DNA from 2 places in the Roseibium sp. Sym1 genome. Region 1 is predicted to be linked to the other one. Evidence: riboswitches for the same ligand, from Rfam matches in the RefSeq annotation. Region 1 holds a riboswitch; the other holds the start of a gene.
What was found. Region 1 has a riboswitch for S-adenosylmethionine ahead of O6760_RS30250 (O-succinylhomoserine sulfhydrylase). Riboswitches for the same ligand answer to the same signal wherever they lie in the genome.
Positions count from the first base shown of each region.

Region 1 (7,285 bases):
ATCGCCGCACCATCGGAATCCGCCGGCAACGAGGCCAGCTTTTCATCCAGCTGCTGCAGGGCAGTCCGCTCGACTTCGTCCGCTGTCTTGAACGACTTGTTCGGCTTGACGAAATCGTCGAAGTAGCGGATCGCGTAGCCGACCAGCGCGTCCAGTTCCGGGTGCGTTGCAGCGGTCACGCCCGGCGCATAGCGCGAGATGAACGCCCACAGCACGTCCTTGTTTTCCGCATTGGACGCGGAGACAAGGTTCAGCAGCATCGCGAAAGACACCGGCATGTCGATTTTCGGGATGTTGCCCGAATGGATGTGCCAGGCCGGGTTCTGCAGCTTCTGCTCCACCGGCATCTGCTCGTATTTCTGGACGAAGGTGTAATATTCGTCCACCGCCTTCGGAATGACGTCGAAATAGAGCTTCTTCGCCGTTTTCGGCTTCTGGTAGTTGTAGAGCGCCAGGCTTTCCGGCGAGGCGTAGGTCAGCCACTCGTCGATTGTCAGGCCGTTGCCCTTGGACTTGGAGATCTTTTCGCCCTTGTCGTCCAGGAACAGCTCGTAGACGTAATGCTCCGGCGCCTTGCCGCCCAGGATGTTGCAGATCTTGTCGTAGATCGGCGCGTTGGTCATATGGTCCTTGCCGAACATCTCGAAATCGACATCGAGCGCGGCCCAGCGCATGCCGAAATCCGGCTTCCACTGCAGCTTCACCTTGCCCCCGGTCACCGGGAGCGTAATGTCCTCGCCGGTTTCGTCCTCGAAGGTGATCGTGCCGTCCTTGGCGTTGACATCCTTCATCGGCACGTAAAGCACGCGGCCGGAAGTCGGCGAGATCGGCAGAAACGGTGAATAGGTCGCCTGGCGTTCCGCGCCGAGCGTCGGCAGCATGACGTCCATGATTTTCCGGTACTTCTCGGTCGCCCTGATCAGGACGTCGTCGAACTTGCCGGCCTTGTAGTATTCGGTCGCGCTGGCGAACTCGTAGTCGAAGCCGAACGTGTCCAGGAACCGGCGCAGCATGGCGTTGTTGTGCGCGGCAAAGCTTTCGTAGTCGCCCTCGAACGGGTTCGGCACGGCGCTGAGCGGCATCTGAAGATAGGGTTCCAGCGCGGCCCGGTCCGGCACGTTTTCCGGGATCTTGCGCATGCCGTCCATGTCGTCGGAGAAACACAGAAGACGGGTCGGGATCCGGTCTTCGGTGAGCAGCCGGAAGGCCGTGCGCACCATGGTCGTGCGAAGCACTTCTCCGAAGGTGCCGATATGCGGCAGGCCGGACGGACCATAGCCGGTCTCGAACAGAACCGGTTTGGCCGGATCCCGCTTCTCGATCCGTTTGACCAGTTTTCGCGCTTCTTCGAACGGCCAGGCTTTCGATTTCCGGGCCGCCTCGACAAACTCTTGCGAAAGGTCAAGCGGAGGCAGGGATTGGTCGGTCATTTTGTAAGGTCTGTTCTGTTCATTTGGTTGGATGGAGTGCAGCGCAGGCAGGTTTTTGTGTGGTCCCACCGATTGCTGCGGCGCGACACTAGATCAAGCCGCATGCATGTGCAATCACATGTCGCAAGACCATGACTTGAAGCTTTCCCGCCAACCCGATACACCGGGCCTTCGATTTCGCGTTCCAACTGGCGCCACTGGAGAATGAATAGTGTCTATGAATGAGCCGATCAGCGTTCAGGAAGCCCTCATCTACGTGATGGTCATCGTTTCGGCGTCGGACAATGAAATGACCGACAAGGAACTGGCCACGATCGGCGACGTGGTCAAGATGCTGCCCGTCTTCCAGGGCTATGACGGCGGCCGGATCATTCCCGCTGCCCAGCGCTGCGGCGACATTCTCCAGGAAGACAACGGCCTGCAACTGGTGCTCGAACTTGTCGGCGACGTGCTGCCGCACAAGCTCTACGACACGGCCTATGCGCTGGCGGTTGAAGTCGCGGCAGCGGACCTGCATGTCGAACAGGAAGAGCTGCGCATCCTGCAACTCCTGCGCGACCGCTTCGGCCTCGACAAGCTCACCGTCGCCGCCATCGAACGCGGGGCCATTGCCCGCCACAGGCCGGCCTGAGCCCAGGGAGCATCCCTTGAAACGCAGGCGGGTTCTAGTCTGGACCGGGACAGCATTCCTCGTTGTCCTGGCCCTGCTGGCTCTGGCGTTCCCGGGACTACGGGATTTCGACCTTTCCGAATACAGGACGCGGCCTCTCTCCTTTTTCTTTGATGACGCCACAGTTGCCGGAACGCTGCATTCCCCGGAAACTGACAACCCGCCCGTCGTGCTACTGGTCCATGGCGACGGGCCTGCGGACCGCTATTCCGGCGGCGCCTACATGCCGTTGATCAGCACGCTTCTGGACAGCGGCATTGCTGTCTACAGCTGGGACAAGCCGGGTGTTGGCGAGAGCAGTGGAGACTGGCTGAGCTTTTCCATGGAAGACCGGTCCAGGCTGGCATCAACCGCGCTGGACACCGTAAAAAGCCAGCCCGAATTCCGGTCCTCGCCAATCGGTTTCGTCGGTTTTTCACAGGGCGGCTGGGTAGTGCCCATCCTGGCAGAAGCGCCGGCGAAGGCCGATTTCTTCGTGATCATCGGCGGGGCGGTCAACTGGCTGCGCCAGGGCAGGTACTACACCAAGCGCCGACTGGAACTGGCCGGGGCGGACATCAAGACGGTCGAGGCAACGCTGGCGGACGCTGAGGCCGGCAACAGGAAACTGCTGTCAGCCGGGTATTCCTACGCGTCCTATCTGTCCGATCACACAATCGGCATACCCATGTCCGAAAGCCGCTTCGCATTTGTCCGGCGAAATGCCCTTGCCGATTCCAGCGCCAGCCTCCAGCGCATTTCGGCACCCATTTTGACACTGCATGGCAGCGGCGATCTCAATGTCGACCCGGCCTATAATTCCGGCCACTACCGGGACTTCCTGGAAGGCCGCAACGATGCCAACCGTTTTCTGGTGATCCCGGATGGCAGCCACGCCCTCTTGAGAACAGCCCTCTTCAACCAGCAGAGGGATGGCGACATGCCCGCCTGGACCAAACTTGCCTTTGCACTGCTCGGCCGGAAGGCCTATGCGCCGGGAGCGCTGGACACCCTGACGGGCTGGATCCTGGAGCGGGCTAGAAAGGCCGGTTGAACGTCAACTGCCACTGAACGTTCAAATTGAAACGGTTTTGTTTGCCCTTCCCTAAAACACGGCCCCTTATGACCGTTTCAGGGGACGGGGAGCGGTGCCGGGCCAAGCCGGCCGCCTGCCTCCACCTTTGTGTCACCAGCAACGGGAACGGTGCATGAACAGTCAGGCTTTCGGGGATCAGGTCGGCGTGCGCTATCCCTTGCGGCGCAAACGGCAGCGTGTGTCTGTGCGGAGGCGGCGACCGATCGAAATGCGCACGATCCGCGTGCGCACCGGGCCCAAGCCGGTCAACTGGGGTCAAAGGCTGCTGATCGCCGTTGCTGGGTTCGTCTGCGGCCTGGCGGCAGACTCCCTGGTGATGTTCGCCGAACACCACTTTCACCTTGCCAAGGACCGGGATCCCGACCTTTTTGCCATCGTGCTCGGAACCGGCCTTGCCGGGCACACCCTCTACCTGGTCTTCGGAGCGCTCGCCGTTACGCTGCTGACGGCCTTCAAGCGCCGGAAATGGATCGTCTGGGTCCTGATCGGCTTTGTCGGCGGTTTGCTCAGCGTCTGAGCCCGACCGCTCGAGGGATCAGTTCAGGCTGTAGATCGCGTCCGGCAGGTCAAGGGAAAAGGCCGGTATGACGACGTCGAACGAGGACCCGTCCGGACGTTCCATGGAATAGAATCCGGCCATGATGCCGCTGTCGGTCGACAGGGGGCAGCGTGAGGAATACTCGTAGGTTTCGCCGGGCTCGATCACCGGCTGCTCGCCGACAACGCCTTCGCCGCTGACTTCTTCCTGGCGGCCGATCCCGTCCGTGATCTGCCAGTAGCGCGTCTTCAGCTGCACGGGTTCGCTGCCACCGTTGTGGATCTCGACCATGTAGGCCCAGACGAACTCGCGCTCTTCCGGCAACGATTCATCGTCCAGGTAAAATGGCTCGACCGAGACTTCGATCCCTTCGGTGATGGCGCTGTAACTGCCCGACACGTTTGTTCCTTTTGCCTTCAGGCTTACGTTCCGGAGGCGCTTATAGGGCGAATGACACAAGCGTGAAAGAGGGTTGTTCATCCCTCACCCGGATTTGCTTGTGATTTGCGGAAGGATTTTGCATGTAGACGGCACAATCCAAACAAAGTTGATCCGCCCCATGTTCGATGCCCGCCTGCGCCCCCTGATCGACCCGCCGCTCAACCGCGCGGGCCTGATCCTTGCCCGCGCCGGCGTCGGAGCGAACACGGTGACGCTGGTCGGCTTTGTCCTGGGCCTGGGCGCTGCCCTGGCGATTGCACTCGGACATTCCTTGCCGGGGCTTGTGCTGATTGCGCTCAACCGCCTCGCGGACGGGCTCGACGGGGCCGTTGCCCGCGCCAGCCGCAAGACGGATCTCGGCGGCTATCTCGACATCACCCTCGACTTCTTCTTCTACAGCGCGATTCCGCTGGCCTTTGCGGTCCAGAACCCCGAGGCCAACGCCCTTGCCGCCGCCGCCCTGCTCGCCAGCTTCTACGCCAACGGATCGGCCTTCCTCGCCTTCGCCATCATGGCGGAAAAGAACAGGCTCACAACCGCCGCCCAGGGCTCGAAATCGCTCTATTACATCGGCGGGCTGGCCGAGGGCACGGAGACCATTGCCCTCTTCCTGCTGATGGCGCTGCTGCCCGGCTGGTTCCCGGTGCTCGCCTGGGGCTTTGCCGCCGTCTGTTTTGTCTCCGCCGGCGCAAGGGTGCTGATCGGCGTCCAGGCGCTGCTAATCCACGGCGACTAGATCGCGCCGAGTGCCTTTTCGACATCCTCCAGCAGATCCAGCGGATCTTCCAGGCCGATCGACAGGCGCAGCAGGCCGTCGGAAATGTCGAGTTCCGCGCGGGCTTCCTCGCCGATGGACTGGTGCGTGGTGGTCGCCGGATGGGTGATCAGGCTCTTGGCGTCACCCAGATTGTTGGAAATCTTGATGATTTCCAGCGCGTTGGTGAAGCGGAACGCCGCTTCCTTGCCGCCGTCGATCTCGAAGGCCAGCATGGTCGAGCCACCGCTCATCTGGCGCTTGGCGACGTCGGCCTGCGGGTGGTCGTCCCGGCCCGGATAGATCAGCCGGGAGACCTTCGACTGGCCTGCCAGGAAATCCGCAACCTGGCCGGCGGTCTCGGTCTGGCGCGCGACACGCAGCGGCAGGGTTTCCAGGCCTTTCAGCAGCACCCAGGCGCTGAACGGGCTCATGTGCGGGCCGGTATGCTTGATGAAGGGCATCACCTCGTCGGTGATCCATTCCTCGTCGGACAGGACAACACCGCCGAGGCACCTGCCCTGGCCGTCAATGTGCTTGGTGGCGGAATAGATGACGACGTCCGCGCCGAATTCCAGCGGCGACTGGTAGAGCGGCGTCGCGAAAACATTGTCGACGATCAGCCGGGCACCGGCTTCCTTGGCTATCGCCGAGACAGCGGCAAGGTCGATTACCTCAAGCGTCGGGTTGGTCGGGCTTTCCAGGAACAGCGCCTTGGTGTTCGGACGGACGGCGGCCTTCCACTGGTCGATGTCGGTGCCGTCGACCAGCGTGCTTTCCACGCCGAAGCGCGGCAGCAGGGTCTCGCAGATATAGCGGCAGGAGCCGAACAGGGCCTTGGCGGCGATGACGTGGTCGCCGGCCTTCACCGACGCCATCAGCGCCAGGTTGACCGCGGCCATGCCGCTGGCCGTGCCGCGCGCGGCCTCCGCGCCTTCCAGCGCCTTGATACGGTCCTCGAACATGGTGACCGTCGGGTTGGCATAGCGCGAATAGACGTAACCCGGATCGTCGCCGTTGAAGCGTGCCTCGGCGGCCTCGGCATCGCTGTAGGTGAAGCCCTGCGTCAGGTAGATGGTTTCCGACGTCTCACCGAAGGGCGAACGCATGGTGCCGCCATGGACCAGATTGGTTGCGGGACGCCAGTTCTTGTTTCCGGTCTTGGTGATCTCAGTCATCTTCTTCCATGCTCCAAACGCAAAAAACCCCAGCCTCAAGACCGGGGTTTGCACCTCCGGCCTTTTTAGCGACTTGTTTAACGTGGCTGCAAGCCGGCCGGCCCAAATCACCACGAAGTGCCCTTGTCCTACGGGATAAAGCCGCGGGGGTCAATCTTCTTTGGCGAAAACAGCTTCCCACGCGCAAAGCCGGTTGGCGCGGCGGGCCGCATCCGTTAAGGACGTTAGGAAGGATTATCGCGGGAATTCTCGATGAATATGACAGTGGGGCAGGTCTTGAACGGAAGCGCATCTCTTAAGACCGAGGGCATTCTGCCCGAGCGGATCATTCACGCCATGTTCGCCGCCGGCGAAATTGCCGCGGCCGCCCCGCCGGTCGACGGCCAGGTACAGCCCGCCAGCCTCGACCTGCGCCTCGGCCGGGTGGCCTACCGCGTCAGGGCGAGTTTCCTGCCCGGACCGGCGATCAAGGTGGCGGACCGGCTCGAACAGCTCAAGCTGCACACGGTCGACCTGTCCGAGGGCGCCGTTCTGGAAACCGGATGCGTCTATATCGTGCCGCTGCAGGAAAGTCTCGCGCTGGCCGCCGACATTTCCGCGACCGCCAACCCGAAGAGCTCCACCGGCCGGCTCGACGTCTTTACCCGTGTCATCACCGACAACGGCCTTGCCTTCGACACCATTCCCGCCGGCTACACCGGTCCGCTCTACGCGGAAATCTCGCCGCTGACCTTCCCGATCCTGGTGCGCAGCGGTTCGCGGCTCAGCCAGATCCGCTTCCGCCGCGGCCAGTCGCTCATTCCCGATGCCACGTTGGAAGAGGTGCACAGGGCGCACACGTTGATGAGCGGCGGCAACGAGCGCATCGGCAACGGCGTGCAGCTCTCCATCGACCTGGAAGGCACCGGCGAGGGCAGTCTGATCGGCTACCGCGCCAAGCAGCATTCCGGCCTGATCGATGTCGATGTCGTCGGCGCGCAGGACGTGCTCGATTTCTGGGAGCCGATCTACCGGCGCCAGCGCTCCGAACTGATCCTCGATCCGGATGCCTTCTACATCCTGGTCAGCCAGGAAGCGGTGCATGTGCCGCCGGACTATGCCGCCGAAATGGTGCCGTTCGACCCGCTGGTCGGCGAGTTCCGCGTCCACTATGCCGGCTTCTTCGATCCCGGCTTCGGCCATGCGGGTGCCGGTGGCGT
Region 1 is NZ_CP114786.1:6,593,411-6,600,695, forward strand. Features, by position in the region: gene O6760_RS30220 (lysine--tRNA ligase) at 1-1,430, opposite strand, end outside; gene O6760_RS30225 (tellurite resistance TerB family protein) at 1,648-2,061, shown strand; gene O6760_RS30230 (alpha/beta hydrolase family protein) at 2,078-3,133, shown strand; gene O6760_RS30235 (hypothetical protein) at 3,288-3,692, shown strand; gene apaG (Co2+/Mg2+ efflux protein ApaG) at 3,711-4,112, opposite strand; gene O6760_RS30245 (CDP-alcohol phosphatidyltransferase family protein) at 4,273-4,890, shown strand; gene O6760_RS30250 (O-succinylhomoserine sulfhydrylase) at 4,887-6,086, opposite strand; SAM riboswitch at 6,131-6,210, opposite strand; gene O6760_RS30255 (2'-deoxycytidine 5'-triphosphate deaminase) at 6,339-7,285, shown strand, end outside.

Region 2 (7,285 bases), 330 kb from region 1:
GCCGCCCAGAAGGAACGGCTGCGGGACTACCGCATCGTCGCGCCGATGGACGGTGTCGTGCTGCGCCAGGACGGATCGGTCGGCGAAGTCGCCGAGCCCGGCGAAATCCTGTTCTGGATCGGCCAGCCGACGCCGCTGCAGCTGGTCGCCGAGGTCAACGAAGAGGACATACCGAAGGTCGCGCGCGGACAGACCGCCCTGATCAAGGCGGATGCCTTTCCGGGCAGGGACCTGACGGCGGAGGTCTCGCGGATCACGCCCAAGGGCGATCCGGTGTTGAAGAATTACCGGGTCTATCTCGACCTGCCGGACAAGACGCCGCTCCAGATCGGCATGACGGCGGAAATCAACATCGTCACCCGCGAAAAATCCGGCGCGCTGTTGCTGCCCCTGGCCGCGTTTGACGGCTCGAAAGTACAGAGCGTCGGCGAGGACAACCGGATCAGCCTCGTCACGCTCGAGATCGGTATCCGCGGCACCCGCGCCGTCGAGGTTCTGGGAGGATTGGACGCTGATGCCAAGGTCGTCTTTCCGTTCAACGCGGAGCTCATCGAGGGAGAGACGGTTCAGCCGGTCACCGGGGATCGCCCATGATGCTCCTGCTTCGGATCGCGGCAACCCATGTGCGCACCCGGCTGAGGCAAACAGTCGTGTCGACGCTCGGTGTCGCGCTTGGCGTCGGCTTTTCCGTCGCCATGGCCAGCCTCATGGAAGGCTCGCAGCGCGATTTCATGGCAACGCTGATCGAGGCCATTCCCCATGTGGAGATCCTCGACGACCAGCGCGCGCCCCGGGAACAGCCGGCCAGCCGCAAATATGACGCCGTGGCCTTTCACGGACTCCGGCCGAAGGAGGATCTGCGCGGCATCCGCAACCCGACCGAGGCCCTTGCCTCGCTGCGCGACTGGGTGAACGGCACGATGGCTCCGCGGCTGAGCGGACAGGCCGTGTTGCGCTACAGCGGGCAGGACATCGGACTGACGCTGATCGGCGTGGTTCCTCGACGGGAACTGGCCGTCTCCAAGATCAGCGAGGACATGCGTCAGGGCTCCTTCGAAGATCTGGACACCACCGCGAACGGCCTTGTGATCGGCGACAAGGCGGCCAACCGGCTGGGCGCGGAGCTTGGAGACACGGTCACGCTGACCTCGGCCAACGGCGTCGCCAAGCGCTTCAAGATTGTCGGACTGTTTCACACCGGCATCACCACCAGCGACGAGGGCCTCGCCTATGCGCCCCTCAAGGCGGTCCAGATCCTTCTGGAAAAACCGGACATCATCAATTCCATCTCCATCCACCTGAACCGGATCAAGGACGCCAACGAGGTCGCGGCCCGCGCGGAACGGCAGCTCGGCTACAAGGCGGTGTCTTGGGAAGAAGCCAACGAGGGCCTGATGGAGGCCTTCTTCGTGCGCAATGTGATCATGTACACCGTGGTCGGCGCCATTCTGGTCGTCGCGGGCTTCGGCATCTACAACATCGTCTCCACGATCGTGCACGAAAAGGCCAGGGACATCGCCATCCTGAAATCGCTCGGCTTTCCGGAAGGCGACATCCAGCGGATCTTCGTGCTGGAAGGCCTCGTGATCGGCGTGCTCGGCGCCGTCGCCGGGTCCGCGCTCGGGTTCGCCCTGTCGAGTTATCTCGCCACGGTCAAGTTCGAGGTGACCACCGACGTGGAGATGACTCGCCTGCCGATCCATTTCGCCTTCTATCACTATGTCATAGCCTGCCTGCTGGCGCTTTTTTCCTCCGCCATTGCCGGATTGCTGCCGGCACGCAAGGCCGCCCGGCTCAATCCGGTCGACATCATCCGGGGGGCGACATGAGCCTGGCCCCGGAGGCGACCCCGTCCTCCCCGCTGCTGGAAGTCAGCGGCCTTACGCGCATCCTGCCCGCCGTGGTGCCGGTGACACTGGTCGAGGATGTGACGTTCAGCGTCGGCGAGAGCGAGTTCGTCGCGATTACGGGCCCGTCGGGATCCGGCAAGTCTTCCCTGCTCTACCTGCTCGGCCTGCTCGACCGGCCGACCGACGGAGAAGTGCGGATCGGCGGCCGGCCGACCCATGATCTCACCTCCGCCGAAATGGCCCAGCTCAGGCTCGAAAAACTGGGCTTCGTCTTCCAGTTCCACTTCCTGCTGCCGGAATTCAGTGCCCTCGACAATGTCATGATCCCGATGCAGCGGCTTGGCAGGCTGTCGCACAAGGCGCAACTGGACCATGCCACCGGACTGCTGGCGGGTCTCGGCCTGGAAGAGTTCCTGCACCGGCGACCCGAACAGCTGTCGGGCGGCCAGCGCCAGCGCGTCGCGGTGGCCCGGGCCCTGGCGAATTCACCCGACCTGATCCTGGCGGACGAACCGACCGGCAGCCTGGATTCCGCCGCCACCGAACAGGTGTTCGAGAGCCTTCAGAAGATCGTCGACAAGGAACGGACGACGGTTATTGCCGTCACCCACGACCTGGACCTGGCGGCCAGGATGCAGCGGCGCATTCATCTGGTCGATGGCCGCGTGGACTACGACCGGCGCGCCTGAGCTCCTGTTTCCGCCAATTCCCCTTCCGATGACGGCTGTACCGCGGCCAGAAGCAGGAGAACTGCGACCGGCACCGCCAGCGCCCAGAACCCGAAGAGCGTCATCAGCAGACTGGCCAGCAGGCCGCCGGCTGCGAATGCCGCAATCACAAGAGCCTGGTGAACGATCCTGGAACGGCTGTCCTCCCGGTTTTCAGGATGCTGGAAATAGTCGGCGATCCCGAGCACCAGCTTGAGGGAGTTGCCTGTCATCATGGTGGTCGGCACGTGACGGTGCAGCAGGGTCAGCATGATCACGTTCTGCAGTGCCATGGCGACTGTCGACAGGCCGACGGCGACAAGCGTGACGGCGCCCAGCGGGCCCGACACCGAAGGATCCCCGAGCCCCGCCACCAGCATGAATGCGGCGACCAGCGCCGCCTCGAGCGCAAACAGCTGGCCGACGGTGACCCTTCCCGCCCGGATTAGCCGGGTCACGGCAGTGAACCAGAACAGGGTGGAGACAAAGAACATTGCCAGAACGAACACCTTCAGCGCGGCATTGTCCCCCTTGTGGAAGACTTCGGTGCACAGGACGACCAGGGTGCCGGTGATAAAGGCGGTGAAGGTATGGAACAGTCCTAGAATGCAGACGACATCGACAAAACAGGCGCAAAAGGCCAGCAGAACCGGCACAAGCGGACGGCTGTGATGCAGAGCGGATCTGTCCAGCAAGGAAGGTCTCCAAACATGCGTTTGGGGAAGATGTGACATGCGCCGGGGGACTTGCCAAGCACCATGTGCCGTGGCATAAGCGCGCCATCATCAAGAGAAGGGCTGGCGCCCTCGCCAACCTGCCGACCGGGCAAGGTGGTTTCCGCAACAGGGATGCGGCCGGATCGATCCTTTTGGGGCACTCCGGCAATCAAGCGGTTTTCTCAAATGCGCCAGTCCTCCTCGGGCAACCGATGGAGGATTAATTGACTCAGGACCCTTTTGCCGGACGCGCGGCAGAACTGATCGAGAACCGGCTGGCCGTCCAGTCGCAGATTGCAGATGACGATGTCTGGCGGGCAGCAGCGGAAGACTGCGTCCTGTCCCGGATCCGCACGCTGCGCATTCTGGGCGGCCTGCCCTGCCACAAGGCCCCCTTGTCCGCGCAGGCAAGGATCGACCGGCTGAAGGGCCTGTTGCAGCTGTGGGCCAATGGCTGCACCTGCGCCGTCGACGAGGACCTGTTCGCCGACATCCTCAACCGGCAACGGACGGGACGGCTTTCATAGGGTTTTCGAAGCAGGCTCGCCCCTCGAATTGCAGGTACCAACCAACCATTCGGCGTCATCCTGAGGAGCGCGCTTGCGCGCGTCTCGAAGGAGCGGCTGCACATACCGGAGCAAGTGGCGGATCCTTCGAGACGGACCTGACGGTCCTCCTCAGGATGACGTCATTGGGTGAGGCCAAGCTGTGATGACAGGGGCCTGGCGTTGCCACCTCAGTGCTGCGTGGGCACGGGCCTCGGCTTGCCGCTGTCGTCGACGGCGACCATGGTGAAGATCGCCTCGGTGACCTTTTCGCGGTGGCCGTAGCGGTGGCGCAGCGCCCAGGCCTCGATCCTGATCTCCATCGAGGACGTGCCGACGCGACCGACGCTGGTATAGACGCACAGGACGTCGCCGACATGGACCGGGCGGATGAACTTCATCTTGTCGACCGCGATGGTCACCACACGGCCTTCCGCGCGCTGGCCGGAGGCGATGCCCCCGGCAAGGTCCATCTGCGACAGCACCCAGCCGCCGAAAATGTCTCCGGACGCGTTGGTGTCGGCCGGCATGGCCATGGTGCGCAATGTCAGCTCGCCCTGCGGTGTTTCTTCGTTCACGCCTGATCCCCTCTTTCCGATTCAGACGAAAAGACTACCCGCAAGCATGACAAGCACAAGTCCTTCATTGATCAGACAAGCATCATCAACACGACCATGATCCAGAGCGGCAGGGGCGCGGCGACCCAGATCAGCAGGATCGGCAATGCGCGGCTGAGCATGTTGGGTGTGAACATAGTCCAGGGTTCCTTGAGTATCGTGATCAGCTGATCGCATTGATTTCGAAAATGGTCATCGCTGCGAGCGCCACCATGCCGGTGACGAAGGCGAGCTTGGCGCTGCCGATCAGCGTGCGGCCCGCGAGGTCGAGCTTCGGCAGGGGCATGGTCCGGCTGTCCAGGTACATGGACAGAAGCATGAGCGAGAACACGGTGAACCAGACGGCCACCAGGGCCTCCGCGACGAGGACAATCGTTACCAGCATGATCCGCTCCAGTCAGACGGCTTCGAGGCGAGTTCGGCAGGCGGGGTCGCTCCGGGCATGCCGAAAGTGGCAAGCCACAAGCTTTGCGCGATGCGCTCGGCGACCGCGATGATCTCGTCGGCAAGATCCGGCACGAACAATTCGCGAATGACCGGGCGGAACACGCCCAGCCAGGCGGCATAGTCGGCGCTGACCAGTTCCTTCTGTTTCAGATGGGCCGGTACCGGCTTGCCCTTGTAGGCGCCGTTCTTCATCAGGACCGACTGCCAGAAGGCTTCCATCTTCGGCAGGTGTTCTTCCCAGCGGCCCGCGAGCCGCCGCCCGAAGATTTCCCCGAGACGCGGATGTTCACGGATGCAGCCGTAGAACGTATGCACCATGACGTGGATCGCCTGTTCGTCGACCTCCTCGTAGCGCCGCAGCCGGTCGCCCGTGACAGGCGTTTCCCGCCGCTGCAGCTTGTAGCGATGCTGTGACGTTTCGCGGGCTTCCATGGCCGCCTCCAAACATTCATTTAAGATGCATCTTTTAAATGCCACAGGCTTTCGCTAAAATCAACATCTGAGATGAATGTTTTATGGGATGCTGTCATGCGCCTCAGTCAGGCCAGCGATTTTGCCTTGAGAATCTTGATGGCCACAGGCCAGACCGACGACCCGCAAACCGTCGACAAGCTGGCGACGCAGCTCGGTCTGGCAAAATCCCATGTCATGAAAATCGTCGCCCATCTGGCCAAGGGCGGCTACCTGGAAACAACACGTGGCCGCGGCGGCGGCATTCGCCTGGCACAGGCACCCGACGAGATCAGGCTCGGCGACGTGGTTCGCCTGATCGAGCCGGATCTCGGCGTGGTTGCCTGTTTGAAACCGGACGGTGACGCAATCTGCGCCTTCCTGCCGCGCTGCGCGCTGAAAGGGGCCATGGCCCGCGCAGCCGAGGCGTTCCTGGACAGCCTCAACACACAGTCTCTGGCGTCGATCCTGGCGGGGACGCAGACGGCGGTCGCTGTGGAGAGTTAGTTAGCGCCGATCGATCAAGACCAGCTTCCATCTCGCGTCGATCGCCCCTAGTCCCCCAACTTCCTCCGTCATTGCCGGACTTGATCCGGCAATCCATGCCGTGATCTCGCCAGTGTCACCTGCCTCGTGAAAAAGCAAGGAAACGGCATGGATGCCATGGTCAAGCCCACTACTGTCCGGTTTAATTTAGTGGACTATGCGCATGACATTGATTCTACTCGGTTTCAGACGTTTGGCCGCGTTTGAGACACGAACAGAGGAACAATGCCATGCGCCATCACAATAGCGTTTTTCATCAAGTGCTGAAGCATGTTCCTTGGGGCGAGTTCAATCGGCTTGTGGATGAGCACAAGGCGGATCACCGTGTCCGCCGTTTGACAACGAAGACCCAGTTTCTGGCGTTGTTGTTCGGTCAGCTCGCTGGCGCTCAGAGCTTGCGGGAGATTGAGACGGGGCTGATGAGCCAATCCGCCCGGCTTTATCATGCGGGCGGGAGCTGCGTGGCCCGAACCACGCTGGCCGACGCCAATGCCCGGCGGCCGGCCGCACTTTATGCCGAGCTCTTTTCTTTTATGGCAGCCGCCGCCAGCCGACGAACACGCAGGCATCTGGCAGATGCCGTGCGCATCCTCGATGCCACGCGGATCCGGTTGTCGTCGGCCGGAACAGGTTGGGCCGATACAGTGAGCGGCCATCGGGCCATCAAGCTGCATGTCACCTACGATCCGTATGCTGATACCGCGCTGGAGACCTCTGTAACCGGCCAGAAGGTTCACGACGTGATCCCTGCCAAGGACACGACAATCGAGCCGGGGATGACTTACGTTTTCGACCTTGGCTATTATGATTACGCCTGGTGGAAGAAGCTCGACGCGAATGGATGCAGGTTCGTTTCCCGGTTGAAGACCAACACAAACCTTCAGGTCTGCGCAGAACGGGATGTGTCCGAAAGCGGCAACATCCTTTCCGACCGCATCGGATTGCTCCCCCAGCGCATGGCCCGGTCGCGCCGCAACCCCTTCGACGATCCCGTCCGTGAGATCACCGTACGGATCTCAACTGGCAAAACCATCCGGCTGGTCACCAACGACCTGGATGCACCGGCCGACGAAATCGCCGATCTCTACAAACAACGCTGGCAAATCGAGCTGTTCTTCAAGTGGATCAAGCAGAACCTGAAGATCCGGCATTTCCTCGGAACGTCCGAGAATGCCGTACGCATCCAGATCTTCATCGCCTTGATCGCCTATATCCTGCTCAGGGCCGCTCAGGCGACCCAGACAGCAGTCAAGCAACCACTCGCCTTCGCACGCCTCGTGCGCCTCAACCTCATGCATCGACGCACAATCAACGCACTGAACATTCACAAACCGCCACCGCAAACTGACACAAGGCAGATGACCTTAAACCTCAATCCAACTTAAACCGGACAGCAGTGGGTCAAGC
Region 2 is NZ_CP114786.1:231,663-238,947, forward strand. Features, by position in the region: gene O6760_RS01060 (efflux RND transporter periplasmic adaptor subunit) at 1-594, shown strand, start outside; gene O6760_RS01065 (ABC transporter permease) at 591-1,829, shown strand; gene O6760_RS01070 (ABC transporter ATP-binding protein) at 1,826-2,539, shown strand; gene O6760_RS01075 (YoaK family protein) at 2,521-3,252, opposite strand; SAM-I-IV-variant riboswitch at 3,335-3,456, shown strand; gene O6760_RS01080 (hypothetical protein) at 3,498-3,800, shown strand; gene O6760_RS01085 (acyl-CoA thioesterase) at 4,010-4,354, opposite strand; gene O6760_RS01090 (hypothetical protein) at 4,599-4,820, opposite strand; gene O6760_RS01095 (group III truncated hemoglobin) at 4,811-5,314, opposite strand; gene O6760_RS01100 (RrF2 family transcriptional regulator) at 5,411-5,839, shown strand; gene O6760_RS01105 (IS4 family transposase) at 6,109-7,263, shown strand.
Region 2: it holds a riboswitch for S-adenosylmethionine, as region 1 does, so the genes downstream of both, O6760_RS01080 (hypothetical protein) here and O6760_RS30250 (O-succinylhomoserine sulfhydrylase) in region 1, are expected to answer to the same signal.